DNA from 2 places in the Pseudarthrobacter cellobiosi genome. Region 1 is predicted to be linked to the other one. Evidence: riboswitches for the same ligand, from Rfam matches in the RefSeq annotation. Region 1 holds a riboswitch; the other holds the start of a gene.

Region 1 (7,035 bases):
GCCCTTCCCTCCAATGCCAGGTCCTCATCGAAGATGATCTCGACCTTCTCCACATGCTCGCGGTTCCAGACGGGTTCCAGGAAATTGTTCGCAAAGCGCAGGCCCAGGATGTTCAGCACCGTCGCCTTGCCCAGGAAATGGTCCACCCGATGGATGTGGTCCTCCGGCACCAGGGCGGCGAGCGTGTGGTTAAGGGAACGGGCCGATGCAACACTTGCGCCGAACGGCTTCTCCATCACCAGCCGTGTTCCGGCCGGAACCTGGTCACGGTGCAGGGACTCGCAGGCCAACTGGCTGACATGGGGAGGCAGTGCAAAATAGATCGCGGTGGGGCCTTCCAGGCCTGCCAACAATGCCGCCAGGGCTCCGTCCGCCGTAACATCCAGCTGGTGGTAGGGGGTAGCTTCCGCCAAGGCGGTGAGTGCCTTTTTTCCAGCCGCGTCGGCGGCCTCCGCGGCGGGGGCGAAGGCTTCGTGGACCCGGGTCCGCCATTGTTCCGGCGTCCAGGCATCGGAGCCGGCGCCCACCAGGGTCAGGCCATCGCCGCGGCCGCTCGCCACCAGCCGGGCTAGTCCCGGGAGCAGGAGGCGTCCCGTCAAATCGCCTGAGGCACCCAGAATGAGCAGGGTTTTTACACTTGTTTGGCTCGTCACCCTGCCAGCATGCCATCCGGCAAGCCCGACTTGGTACCCTAGATAGTCGAGTCCACCCTGTAAATCCACTGAAAGAAGTGCGCGGCGCGTGTTCAATTCACTCTCTGACCGGTTGACAGCAACCTTCAAGAATCTCCGTGGCAAGGGCCGCCTCACTGAGGCCGACGTCGATGCCACAGTCCGGGAGATCCGCCGCGCCCTCCTGGATGCCGATGTCGCCGTTCCCGTGGTGCGTGAGTTTACGGCCCGCGTCCGCGAGCGTGCCCTCGGGGCAGAGGTATCGGGGGCGCTGAACCCCAGCCAGCAGATCGTCAAGATCGTCAATGAGGAACTCGTTGAGATCCTCGGTGGCGAGACCCGCCGGATCCGCCTTGCCAAGACCGGTCCCACCATTATCATGCTGGCCGGCCTCCAGGGTGCCGGTAAGACCACCCTGGCGGGCAAGCTCGCCAAATGGCTCAAGGCCCAAGGCCACAGCCCCCTGCTGGTGGCATGTGATCTCCAGCGACCCAATGCCGTCACCCAGCTCCAGGTTGTCGGCAACCGCGCAGGCGTGCCCGTTTTCGCGCCGCACCCCGGAGCCACCTCGGAACTGGAGCACCCCGCCGGTGACCCGGTCGCCGTCGCCCGCGCCGGCGTCGAGGAAGCGCGCCAGAAGCTGCACGACGTCGTGATTGTTGACACCGCCGGGCGCCTCGGTGTTGACGCCGAGATGATGGAGCAGGCGAGCGAGATCCGTCGCGCCATCGTCCCCAATGAAGTGCTGTTCGTGATCGACGCCATGATCGGACAGGACGCCGTGAACACGGCAGTCGCGTTTGACGAGGGTGTGAACTTCACCGGAATCGTGCTGTCCAAGCTCGACGGCGACGCCCGCGGCGGTGCCGCGCTCTCGGTTGCGTCGGTCACCGGTAAGCCGGTTATGTTCGCCTCCACCGGCGAAGGCGTGGATGACTTTGAGCTGTTCCACCCGGACCGCATGGCCTCACGCATCCTGGACATGGGTGACGTCCTCACCCTGATTGAGCAGGCCGAAAAGAACTGGGACAAGGACGAAGCCGCCCGGATGGCGAAGAAATTCGCCGACCAGGAAGACTTCACCCTGGACGACTTCCTCTCCCAAATGCAGCAGATCCGCAACATGGGCTCCATGAAGAAGATGCTCATGATGATGCCCGGTGCGCAGAACATCCGCGAGCAGCTGGAGAACTTTGACGAGCGCGAGATCGACCGTGTCGAAGCGATCGTGCGTTCCATGACGCCGCACGAACGCGTCGCCCCGAAGATCATCAACGGCTCCCGCCGGGCACGCATTGCCCGGGGTTCCGGCGTGCATGTCTCCGAGGTCAACGGCCTGCTGGAGCGCTTCGGCCAGGCCCAGAAGATGATGAAGAAGATGGCCCAGGGCGGCGGCATGCCCGGAATGCCCGGGATGCCTGGCATGGGCGGCCCCGGCGGTGCGCGGAAGGGCGGCAAGAACGCCCCGAAGAAGAAGGCCCGCTCAGGCAACCCTGCCAAGGCTGCCCAGGAGCTCAAGGACGCCGAGGCCCGTCGGGTCGGCGCTGCGAAGGCTCTGCCCACGGGGGCAGCGTTCGGCCAGCAGGGCGGCGACTTCGATCCTTCGCAGTTGAACCTGCCCAAGGGATTCGACAAGTTCCTCGGCAAGTAACCACGCCTCCCGGCTGGGTAACAGCAGGTGTTGCGTTGAGCACTCACAACGACACTTACTGCTGCCCAATCGGGATGTCGGCGCCGTGGAATAGGGTTGGGTCATGTTCAAACAGCGGGTAGCGTTCGTGCACGGCGCCGGACCTTTCGGTGCGGCGGCGTGGCCGCGCCAGCACGGAATGGCCCTGACGTACGACGCCCTGTTCCTGCGGCGGCACGGTTTTGACCCCGTCGCTGAACCCGTGGAGTCCTCGTTCTCGGAAGATACCGCCATCATCCTGCGCTCACTTGCCGATGACGGCCGCGGGGCCGCTGGGGGCCATATTGTTGCCCACGCCGAGGGCGCGATTGCGGCCATGATGGCTGCCGTCGAACACCCCGAGCTGGTGTATTCCCTCACGCTGGTAGAACCGGCGTGCCTGTCCTTGACCGCCGAACTGCCGGCCACGGCCGCACACCGCGCCCTGATGCAACCGCTGTTCGACGTCCGGCACCAGCTCTGCGATGAAGACTTCCAGCGTGAGTTCGTGCGGCGAATGTTCGCGGCGGACCTGCAGGAGCCCGCCACGCCGGAGGAAAAACGGTCGGCGCGCCGGCTCCGGTTGCAGGCGCCGTCCTGGGAGGCCCCGCTGCACATTGTTCCGGGCGTCCCCACCCTGGTCCTGACGGGTGGGTGGGAACCGCTCTACGAGGAGATCGCCGGATATCTGCAGGAAACCGGTGCCCTGCACCGCATCGCTGCGGGAGGACACCGGCCCCAGGACTCTGCCGAAGGTGACCGTGCCATCCGGTCCTTCATCGCCGACGTCGGCAGGTCACGCTCGGTTCAGGCTTCCTGAGCCGTCAGCTCCCGGCCGGGATCCGAAGCTCGGGGAGGTAGACCTTCCCGCCGGCGGCCAGGAACTCCGCACTCTTTTCGCGCATCCCGCTGTAGGCCTCGGCGATGGCCGCCTGCGAATCTGCCGAACCGTATTCGTCCCTGATGTCCTGGCTGATCTTCATGGAGCAGAACTTCGGGCCGCACATGGAGCAGAAGTGGGCGGTTTTGGCCGGTTCGGCGGGCAGCGTCTCGTCATGGAAGGCCTCCGCCGTGACCGGATCCAGGGACAGCGCGAACTGGTCGCGCCAGCGGAACTCGAACCGGGCCTTGGACAGGGCATCATCCCGCTCACGGGCGCCGGGGTGGCCCTTGGCAAGGTCTGCTGCGTGGGCGGCGATCTTGTAGGTGATCACCCCGGTCTTCACGTCGTCCTTGTTCGGCAGGCCAAGGTGTTCCTTGGGCGTGACGTAACAAAGCATCGCCGTGCCGTACCGGGCGATTTCCGTGGCGCCGATGGCGGACGTGATGTGGTCGTAGCCGGGGGCAATATCCGTAACCAGCGGCCCCAGGGTGTAGAACGGGGCGCCCTTGCAGAGTTCCTGCTGGCGTTCCACGTTCTCCCGCACCAGGTGGAACGGGACGTGCCCGGGACCTTCCACCATGACCTGCACGTCGAATTCCCACGCCCGCTGGGTCAGTTCAGCCAGGGTGTCGAGCTCGGCGAACTGGGCGGCGTCGTTGGCGTCCGCCGTCGCTCCCGGGCGCAGTCCGTCGCCCAGGGAGAACGCGACGTCGTACTTGGCGAAGATCTCGCACAGGTCGTCGAAGTGCGTGTACAGGAAGTTCTCCTGGTGGTGGGCCAGGCACCAGCCTGCCATGATGGCACCGCCCCGGGAGACGATGCCGGTGACGCGGTTGGCCGTCAGCGGCACGTAACGCAGCAGCACACCGGCGTGGATGGTCATGTAGTCCACGCCTTGCTCGCACTGCTCAATGACCGTGTCCCGGAAGATTTCCCACGTCAGAGCGTTGGCTTCGCCATTGACCTTCTCCAGCGCCTGGTATATCGGTACCGTACCGATGGGCACGGGGGCGTTGCGGATGAGCCATTCCCGGGTGGTGTGGATGTCATCGCCGGTGGACAGATCCATCACCGTGTCGGCGCCCCACTGGGTGGCCCACTGGAGTTTGTCCACTTCCTCGGCGATGGAGCTGGTCACGGCGGAGTTGCCGATGTTCGCGTTGATCTTGACCAGGAAGGCCTTGCCGATGATCATCGGTTCGGATTCCGGGTGGTTGATGTTGTTGGGGATGATGGCGCGGCCAGCAGCGACTTCGCTGCGGACCAGTTCCACGTCACAGTTCTCGCGGAGGGCAACGAACTGCATCTCGGGGGTGATGACACCCTGCCGCGCGTAGTGCATCTGCGTGACCGTCCGGCCGTCGACGGCGCGGCGGGGCACCGGCTGTGCGCCCTTCCACTCCGCAGAGGCTGCGCCGCGGCGCACGGCCGACCTGCCGTCGTCGAGCAGGTTCCGTTCCCGTCCGCTGTAGGGCTCGGTGTCGCCGCGGGCGGCGATCCACTCTGAGCGGAACGGGTTGAGGCCCACCACCGGATCGCTGCCCGGTCCCGCCGTGCGGTAGGTCCGGAAAGGCCCGTTCGCTTGGCCGTTCGGCGACGGTTCCAGCGCGATTTCGGTCACGGGAACCCGGATCCCCGTGGCCTCATCGTTGATAAACGCCAGCGAGTGGGACTTCAGTGACTGGGTTTCAGGCTGGAGCGTTTGATCCACGTCGGCTTCATTTTTGGCAAGGATCAGCTGTGTTTCTTGTGTATTCAATGAATACTCACTTCCTTCGCCGGCATTACCCGGACAGGTTCAACGGTCGCAGGCTGCGTCAGCCCGATCTCAGCCCCTGCAAGGGCTCCCGTGTGGTCAAGTCGAAGCTACCACAGGCGGAGGGTGGCCTGGTGACAGCAATCACGGGAAAGCGGTCGCAATTTGGCTGCGCCGCCACTTGAATTAAATTGAAGCTTCAAGTAAATTGGAACCATAGCCGCCTTCCATCCGAAGGCCAACGGACCGGGAGTTTTCAAATGACTGCAGAAGCCACCAGCCGGGATCTCCTTCCCGCCGACCTCTCCATGGGCGCCGTGATGCTCAAGGTGGGCGACATGAAGCTGATGACCGACTACTACCAGCGTGCGCTCGGCCTGGAGGTCGTCGCGGAACAGGACGGCGGCGTCTATCTTGGCCGCCTTCAACGCCCGCTGGTCCACCTCGCGGCCGCTCCGTCGTTGAATCTGCCTGGCAGGGGAGAGGCAGGGCTGTTCCACACCGCACTGCTGTTTGACGACCAGGCTTCGCTTGCCGCAACGGTAGCCACCGCTGCCCAGTACGAACCCCGGTCCTTCACCGGCAGCGCCGACCACCTCGTCAGCGAGGCCTTCTACTTCAATGACCCCGAAGGCAACGGCATCGAACTGTACTGGGACAGGCCGCGCGAAAACTGGTCCTGGAACGGGAAGGATGTAGTGATGGACAGCCTGGCACTGCCGCCGCAGCGCTACCTCGAGCAGCACCTGACCCAGGATTCCGTGGCCGGCCAGCGGGCCAGCGAAGCCGGCGTGGGCCACGTCCACCTCCAGGTGGGCGACGTCCAGTCAGCGCACGATTTCTACGTGGGCACGCTGGGCTTCGAAAAGACCGCCGGCTGGCACGGGCAGGCACTGTTTGTCTCCGCGGGCCGGTATCACCACCACATGGCCATGAATGTGTGGAACAGCCGCGGAGCCGGTCCCCGCAAGGACACCCTGGGCCTCGGCGAAGTGCTCATCGAGGTCCCTTCCGGGGATGACGTCGGAGCGCTCGCCGACCGCCTGAAGGTCGCCGGTGTGGCCTCGCACCACACGGGCGCCGAGCTTCGCTTCGAGGACCCGTGGCGCAACAATATCCGTGTCGCCGTCCGCTGAGTGCGGATGCCAAATGTGCGGCCTGCCTTGTACTAGGCTGATTCTGAACGGCCGGGGCGGCGCTTGCTGCTGCCCTTTCAGGCCGCACCGTCGATGGAATGAGGGCTGTTCCCATGGGCTTCACTGAAATTTTTGTTTCCACTCACGATGCCGCTCTGAAGCGGGCGGACGTCCTGGATGCAGGCGGCTCCCCGGCGGGCCAGGCCCTGCGGATTCCCGGAATCAGCGATTTCGAAATCGAGCAGCTTGGCGATCTTGCCGGCGTTGCGGTGCACGCCGGTGGCGCGGACTACGAACTGGCCATGGTTGACGTGGCCAGTGATTCCCTCCTCGGGGTCCCGCCGGCCATGGTGCGTGCGCTCGCGGACCTGCTCAGCTACGAGACTGAAGGCGAAGGCAATGTCCTGGACGACGTCGCTGAAAAGTGGGCCGCCCAGGATGACATGCCGTTCGGCGCAGCCGAGGCCCGGACGTATGTCCAGCAGTTCGCTGAGCTTGCCAACTCCGTCGATGACGCCGCACGCACCGGCGTGTATGTCTGGTCGTCGTAGACCGGCCGTGGCCCGCCGGGTCCGCCCGGCTGCCCCATCCCGACGTGTCAAGTCGAAATCCGGACGCTGATCTGGCACAATAAACAGGTACTCGATCTGCGTGGCCCCTCTCTCCGCGTCCGGATCCTGTCCTTCGAACCCTCAAGTATGGCCCGCCCCACGGGTGCAGAACGTCGGTTCACCCCTTTTCTGAAACAGGAGTGACCACAAAAGTGGCCGTAAAGATTCGCCTTAAGCGCTTTGGCAAGATGCGCGCACCGTATTACCGCATCGTCGTCATGGACGCACGCTCCAAGCGTGACGGCCGTGCCATCGAAGAGATCGGCAAGTACCACCCCACCGAAGAGCCCTCATACATCGAGGTGGACA
Region 2 (7,035 bases), 140 kb from region 1:
CCCGCCGTGAATCCGTTGACCGGCAGATGATCGTCCGCCAGCGCGACGACAGAATCCAGATCGGCGTCCTTGAAGACGGCGTCCTGGCCGAACACTTTGTCTCCAAGACCCAGCAGGACTCCCTGATCGGCAACGTTTACCTCGGCAAGGTGCAGAACGTCCTGCCGTCCATGGAAGCGGCGTTTGTTGACATCGGACGCGGCCGCAACGCCGTCCTGTACGCCGGTGAAGTGAACTGGGAAGCCGTTAACCTCGAAGGCAAGCAGCGCCGGATCGAAAACGCGCTCAAGTCCGGCGACACCGTCCTGGTCCAGGTCACCAAGGATCCCGTGGGCCACAAGGGTGCACGCTTGACCAGCCAGATCTCGCTGCCCGGCCGCTACCTGGTCTATGTGCCCGGCGGCTCCATGACCGGCATCTCCCGCAAACTGCCCGACGTCGAGCGCAACCGCCTCAAGCGCATCCTCAAGGACCGCCTCCCGGAGCACGCCGGCGTCATCGTCCGCACCGCTGCCGAAGGCGCCTCGGAAGAGGAGCTCACGCACGACATCAACCGGCTGCGCGCGCAGTGGGAGGGCATCGAAAGCCAGTCCACGTCCACCAAGATCCTCGCGCCGGAGCTGCTCTACGGCGAACCTGACCTCACCATCAAGGTGGTCCGTGACGTCTTCAACGAGGACTTCTCCAAGCTGATCGTCTCCGGTGAAGAGGCCTGGGACACCATCGAGGCCTACGTCACCTACGTGGCCCCGGACCTCGTGGGCCGCCTGGAAAAGTGGACCAAGGACCAGGACATCTTCGCTGCGTGGCGGATCGATGAGCAGATCCACAAGGCCCTGGAACGCAAGGTCTTCCTGCCTTCGGGCGGCTCGCTGGTCATCGACCGCACCGAAGCCATGACCGTGGTGGACGTCAACACCGGCAAGTTCACCGGCAGCGGCGGCAACCTCGAGGAAACCGTCACCAAGAACAACCTCGAGGCAGCTGAAGAAGTGGTCCGGCAGCTCCGGCTCCGCGACATCGGCGGCATCATCGTCATCGACTTCATCGATATGGTCCTCGAATCCAACCGCGACCTGGTCCTCCGCCGCATGGTGGAATGCCTGGGCCGCGACCGGACCAAGCACCAGGTGGCCGAAGTGACCTCGCTGGGCCTCGTGCAGATGACGCGCAAGCGCATGGGCACCGGGCTCCTGGAAGTCTTCGGCGAGCAGTGCGAAACCTGTGCAGGCCGCGGGATCGTCACCCACGACGACCCCGTGGAACACCGCCGCGCCAATACGGTAGCCGCAGAGCACCACGTGCAGCGTGTGGACAGCCGCCCGGAAACCCAGCGCACCGATAACATACGCACCGACAGCCAGCGCCCGGACAGCCAGCCGGGTGGCCGCACTGACCGGAAGCGCCGCCGCGGACGCGGCGGACAGCCGCTGGAAACGGTACCGGCAGCTCCGGTGCAGATCCACACGGTCCACCCGGAAGCCAGCGATGCCGAGCGCCATGCGAAAGCGGAGGCCACGCGGGCAGCGCTTGCGAACATTGCGGCCGCAGCCCACGCTGCGCATCTGCATGACGACGAGGTGGCTCACGCATCCGCTGCCGCGGGCCGGCAGCCTGCGGCTCCGGTGCCGGCTCCGGTTGGGCAGTCCGAAACCGACTCCAACGGCCGCCCGGCCGCAGTGCTGACATTCGGCGGCGAACAGGTGGTGCTTCCGTTCGTGGCGCACCACGATGACCAGCCGCACGCACCTGCCCTGACACTTGACCGCCTCGCGGAGGCCTTCGCCCACCTTGGCGAGCCGGCACCTGTAGCGGAAAGCACGCCGTCGGCAGTCCAGGCAACTGAAACCCAGTCGGCCGAACCTGCCCGCCAGCGGCAGCCAGCCGTGGCGGAGAAGGATTACTCCGACCACACCGAGGAGCCCCGCGCCCGCCGTCCCCGGCGGAACCGGAGTGCCAGCCGTGCCCAGGGCGCAGCCAACGCCACGTCCGTAGAGCATCACGAAGCCGCTCCGGCGGCTCCCGCCGGACACACCCACGCCGCCAAGGCGCCGGAGCCCGTCAAGGCTCCTGTGGCCGACAAACCGGTTGCCGCCAACGCGCCCATCATCCTGGGCGTAGGAGTTCCGGCCTCGGAGCTCTGACCAAGCAGTAGGGCAAGCCAATACAACGGCGCCCGGACGTGCCTGTGAATCACAGGCTGCGTCCGGGCGTCCGGCGTTAAGTCCCGGGGAGCGCTAGGCTGGTGACTGACACGGGGTGCCGCGCAGAGAGCCGGCTGAGATCCACACCCGTTGAACCTGTCCGGTTAGCACCGGCGAAGGGATGTCTCCTTTGGCTTCAACTTCTGTCCTTCCCCCTGCAACACCCGCGGCGGCTCTGCTGGAAGCCCCAGCAACCCGGGCTGAGGTCCGGCCCGCACCAGGCCGCTCTTCTGCGGTCCGGGTGTTGCGTGACGTTCCGCGGGTGCTGTCCATTGCCGGATCGGACCCTTCAGGGGGCGCGGGCGTCCAGGCCGACCTCAAAAGCATTGCCGCCCTTGGCGGCTACGGCATGGCGGCCATCACCGCGCTGACGGTCCAAAACACCCAGGGGGTCCAGGCGGTTCACGTCCCGCCTGCGTCCTTCCTGGGCCAGCAGCTTGATGCCATCAGCGACGACATCACCATCGACGCGGTCAAGATCGGCATGCTGGGCGACGCTGCGGTGATAGGCGTGGTCCGCGACTGGCTGGAAAAGGTGCGTCCCGCCGTCGTCGTTCTTGATCCGGTGATGGTGGCCACGAGCGGCGACCGGCTGCTGCAGGAGTCTGCCGAGGCGGCCCTGCGGGAGCTGCTCCCGCTCGCGGACCTGATCACCCCCAACCTGGCCGAACTGGCCATCCTGGTGGGGGAGCCGCAGGCGAGGGAATGGCACGACGCGCTCGGGCAGGGGCAGCGGTTGTCCGCCGCGACCGGTGCCACCGTACTGGTCAAGGGCGGCCATCTCGACGGCGGTGCGTGCCCGGATGCCCTGGTCAACGCTGCCGGGCTGCTCGCCCAGGAGGTGGTGGAGGTGAGCGGGGACAGGATCCCCACGCGCAACAGCCACGGCACCGGCTGCTCGCTGTCATCGGCCATTGCCACGGCTCAGGCCCGGCTGGGGGACTGGGAAGCCGCATTACGGCAAGTGAAGCCCTGGCTGGTGGGCGCGCTGCAGGCCTCTGACCAACTTGAGGTGGGCGCGGGCAACGGCCCCATCAACCACTTCCACCACATGCAACAGGTTCCGGCAGCCGGCGAGTTCGCAGAGACGCTGCGCCGGGCGTCGGAGCCGGATCTTGCAGCCATCTACGGGCTGGATTTCATCCGCGACCTGGAGGCCGGCACATTGGCTGAGGAACAGTTTGCCTATTACCTCGCCCAGGACGCCATCTACCTCAACGGCTATTCGCGGGTCCTCGCCCGGGCCAGCGCGCTGGCGCCCACGGAAGCCGCCCAGCTGTTCTGGGCAAAGTCGGCCCAGCAATGCCTTGAGGTCGAGTCCGAACTGCACCGCACGTGGCTAAGCACCAGGACAGTGGACTCCGTCCTGGGACCTGTCACCAAGTCCTACGTGGACCACCTGCTGGCGGCCTCTGCCTCCGGCAGCTACGCGGTCCTCGTGGCGGCGGTACTGCCGTGCTTCTGGCTGTATGCCGAAGTGGGACAGACTCTCCACGCGGAGTTCCTGGCTGCGGGTGCACCGGCAGCACATCCTTATGCCGACTGGCTCCGGGCCTATGCTGACGAGGATTTCGCCCAGGCCACGCGTGACGCCATCGCCTTGGCTGACGACGCCGGCCGGAGTGCTTCCGCGGATGAACGGGCGGCGATGCTGGTGGCTTTCAGGCAGTCGTGCCGGTTCGAGGTGGAATTCTTCGACGCGCCGCGAATTCATTCCTGACAGGCTGCGGCCCTTGCGGCCTGTACGATAGTCAGGCACGGTTTTGGATTGTCAGTGCAGTACCTGCTTGTGGGTCCTATCACAGACAACCTGCCGTAACCAGCCTCATTTGCGGCCGAAGGCAAAATTAGCGTATTCTAGATCTTCGGTGCTTACGCCAACACTTGGGTTACGACCCCACGGCGTTGAGGCACAGCGAGAACCCAGCCAACTATGGAACAGGGTTCAGCACGCAAATTTAGTAATAAACGTCGAGAGAAGTGAGTTCCCAAGTGGTGTACGCGATTGTCCGCGCAGGCGGCCGCCAAGAGAAGGTTTCCGTTGGAGACTTCGTTACCCTGAACCGCGTCCCCGGTGGAGCCGGCAGCACCTTTGAGTTGCCCGCACTGCTCCTGGTAGACGGTGACAAAGTCACCTCTGCCGCTGCGGACCTGGCCAAGGTAACGGTTACGGCTGAGATCCTCGAGGACCTCCGTGGTCCGAAGATCGTCATCCAGAAGTTCAAGAACAAGACCGGTTACAAGAAGCGCCAGGGTCACCGTCAGGAATTGACCAAGGTCAAGATCACGGGTATCAAGTAACTCTTCGTTACTGTTCAGGTTCTTCAGCAGATTCCCCAGAATTTAAAGGCAGGCATTTCAAATGGCACATAAAAAAGGCGCGAGTTCCACTCGCAACGGTCGTGACTCCAACGCCCAGTACCTCGGCGTCAAGCGCTTCGGCGGCCAGGTAGTTTCCGCAGGCGAGATCATCGTTCGCCAGCGTGGCACCCACTTCCACCCGGGCGCCGGCGTTGGGCGTGGCGGCGACGACACACTGTTCGCACTGGCCCCGGGAGCCGTCCAGTTCGGCACCCGCCGTGGTCGCCGCGTTGTTAACATCGTTGCTGCTGCAGCTGCAGAGTAACAAATAGTTCTGAAGCGGTGGAGCGGGCCATTTTGGTCCGCTCCACTGTTCTTTTAACCGCATTACAATCGTCTTGGCGCCTTTGGGCGTACAGGAAACAGCACTGAGGAGATCCACGTGGCGAGCTTTGTAGACCGGGTAGTACTGCACGTATCCGGCGGTACCGGCGGCCACGGATGTGTCTCCGTCCACCGGGAGAAGTTCAAGCCCCTCGGCGGTCCCGACGGCGGCAACGGCGGCGACGGCGGCGACGTCATCCTGCGCGTCGATCACCAGACCACCACGCTGCTTGACTACCACCACGCCCCGCACCGCCACGCCACCAACGGTGGCCCCGGCATGGGTGACTGGCGCGGTGGCAAGAGCGGCGAGACCCTCATCCTGCCCGTACCGGACGGCACCGTGGTCAAGTCCAAGGACGGCACCGTCCTGGCGGACCTGGTCGGCGAAGGCGCCGAATATGTGGCGGCCGCCGGCGGCCTGGGCGGCCTGGGCAATGCCTCGCTGTCCTCGCAGAAGCGCCGTGCCCCGGGCTTCGCCCTGCTGGGCATCGAGGGTGACGCCCGCGATATTGTGCTGGAACTGAAGTCCATCGCCGACATCGCGCTGGTGGGTTTCCCCTCTGCCGGCAAATCCAGCCTGATCGCGGCCATGTCCGCCGCGCGGCCCAAGATCGCCGACTACCCCTTTACCACGCTGATCCCGAACCTGGGCGTTGTCCAGTCCGGAGATGTCCGCTTCACCATTGCCGACGTCCCGGGCCTCATCGAGGGCGCCAGCGAAGGCAAGGGCCTTGGCCACCACTTCCTGCGCCACGTCGAGCGCTGCGCAGCCCTGGTGCACGTGCTGGACTGCGGCACGCTTGAATCGGACCGTGACCCGTTGGCAGACCTGGCCATCATCGAGGCCGAGCTGGAAAAATACTCCGTGGACATGAGCTACGCGGGTGCCGACGGCGAAGTGGTTCCGCTGAACCATCGTCCGCGTCTGGTGGCCCTGAACAAGGTGGACCTCCCGGACGGCAAGGACATGGCTGAATTTGTCCGCCCTGAACTCGAGTCACGCGGCTACCGGGTCTTCGAGATCTCGGCTACCAGCCACGAGGGTCTCCGCCAGTTGGGCTTCGCCATGGCGGAAATCGTCCAGGCTGCACGTGCCGCCCTCGCGGCCGCCCCGCCCAAGGTCCAGCCGCCCATTCTGCGGCCCCGCGCGGTCAATGAGTCCGGTTTCAAGATCCGCCGCGAGGAGAAGAACCTCGAGCCGCTCTTCCGCGTCCTGGGCGACAAGCCCGTCCGTTGGGTCAAGCAGACCGACTTCACCAACGAGGAAGCCATCGGCTACCTCGCCGACCGCCTGGCCAAGCTCGGCGTCGAAAACGAATTGTTCAAGCAGGGCGCCACTCCGGGCGACACCGTGGTGATCGGCGAGGACGACGGCGTCGTCTTCGACTGGGAACCCACCATGATGGCCGGCGCCGAACTGCTGGCGGCACCGCGTGGAACCGACGTCCGCTTCGCCGACATCGGCGACCGGCCCACCCGCGGGCAGAAGCGGGACGAGCAGGTGGAACGCCGCGAGGCCAAGGCCGCCGCCCGCGCCGAGCTCGAAGCCGAGCGCAAGGCCGGGATCTGGACCGAGTCGGTCAGCGGCCGCCGCGTTGCCAAGCCGGTCAAGGAGAGTGGACTGGGCGCAGAAGATGACCAGTAGCTCCGTCACCGCGGTCCCGCGCAAGCGGACCGCGGACCGTAGTGTGCTCTCGGATGCCCGCAGGATTGTTGTTAAGGTCGGCTCATCGTCGCTGACCAGCATCAAGGGCGGCATCTCGGAAGAATCGCTGACCGCCCTCGCCGATGCGCTGGCAGCCAAGCGGAACTCCGGGACCGAGATCATCTTGGTGTCTTCCGGTGCGATCGCAGCTGGCCTGGCACCGCTGGGTCTCGCCAAGCGGCCACGGGACCTGGCTACGCAGCAGGCCGCGGCCAGCGTGGGCCAGGGACTGCTCATGGCCCGTTACACCCAGGCGTTCGGTGCCCACGGCGTAACCGTCAGCCAGGTGCTGCTCACCGCCGATGACCTGATGCGCCGAAGCCAGCACACCAACGCCTTCCGTGCCCTGGACCGGCTCCTCAACCTTGGCGTGGTACCGGTGGTCAACGAAAACGACACCGTGGCCACGCACGAGATCCGCTTCGGTGACAACGACCG

What was found. A riboswitch is a leader RNA that binds a small molecule or an ion and turns the genes downstream of it on or off. The one in region 1 is predicted to bind thiamine pyrophosphate.
Region 2: another riboswitch for thiamine pyrophosphate. It lies ahead of thiD (bifunctional hydroxymethylpyrimidine kinase/phosphomethylpyrimidine kinase); the one in region 1 lies ahead of thiC (phosphomethylpyrimidine synthase ThiC).

What each region holds. Positions count from the first base shown of each region.
Region 1 is NZ_JAMXBK010000021.1:179,353-186,387, reverse strand. Features, by position in the region: gene NG701_RS07750 (glucose-6-phosphate dehydrogenase) at 1-653, opposite strand, end outside; gene ffh (signal recognition particle protein) at 742-2,322, shown strand; gene NG701_RS07740 (alpha/beta hydrolase) at 2,426-3,160, shown strand; gene thiC (phosphomethylpyrimidine synthase ThiC) at 3,165-4,982, opposite strand; TPP riboswitch at 4,977-5,084, opposite strand; gene NG701_RS07730 (VOC family protein) at 5,240-6,115, shown strand; gene NG701_RS07725 (hypothetical protein) at 6,229-6,666, shown strand; gene rpsP (30S ribosomal protein S16) at 6,879-7,035, shown strand, end outside.
Region 2 is NZ_JAMXBK010000021.1:43,384-50,418, reverse strand. Features, by position in the region: gene NG701_RS06995 (Rne/Rng family ribonuclease) at 1-2,144, shown strand, start outside; TPP riboswitch at 2,246-2,343, shown strand; gene thiD (bifunctional hydroxymethylpyrimidine kinase/phosphomethylpyrimidine kinase) at 2,326-3,924, shown strand; gene rplU (50S ribosomal protein L21) at 4,197-4,505, shown strand; gene rpmA (50S ribosomal protein L27) at 4,567-4,830, shown strand; gene obgE (GTPase ObgE) at 4,948-6,537, shown strand; gene proB (glutamate 5-kinase) at 6,527-7,035, shown strand, end outside.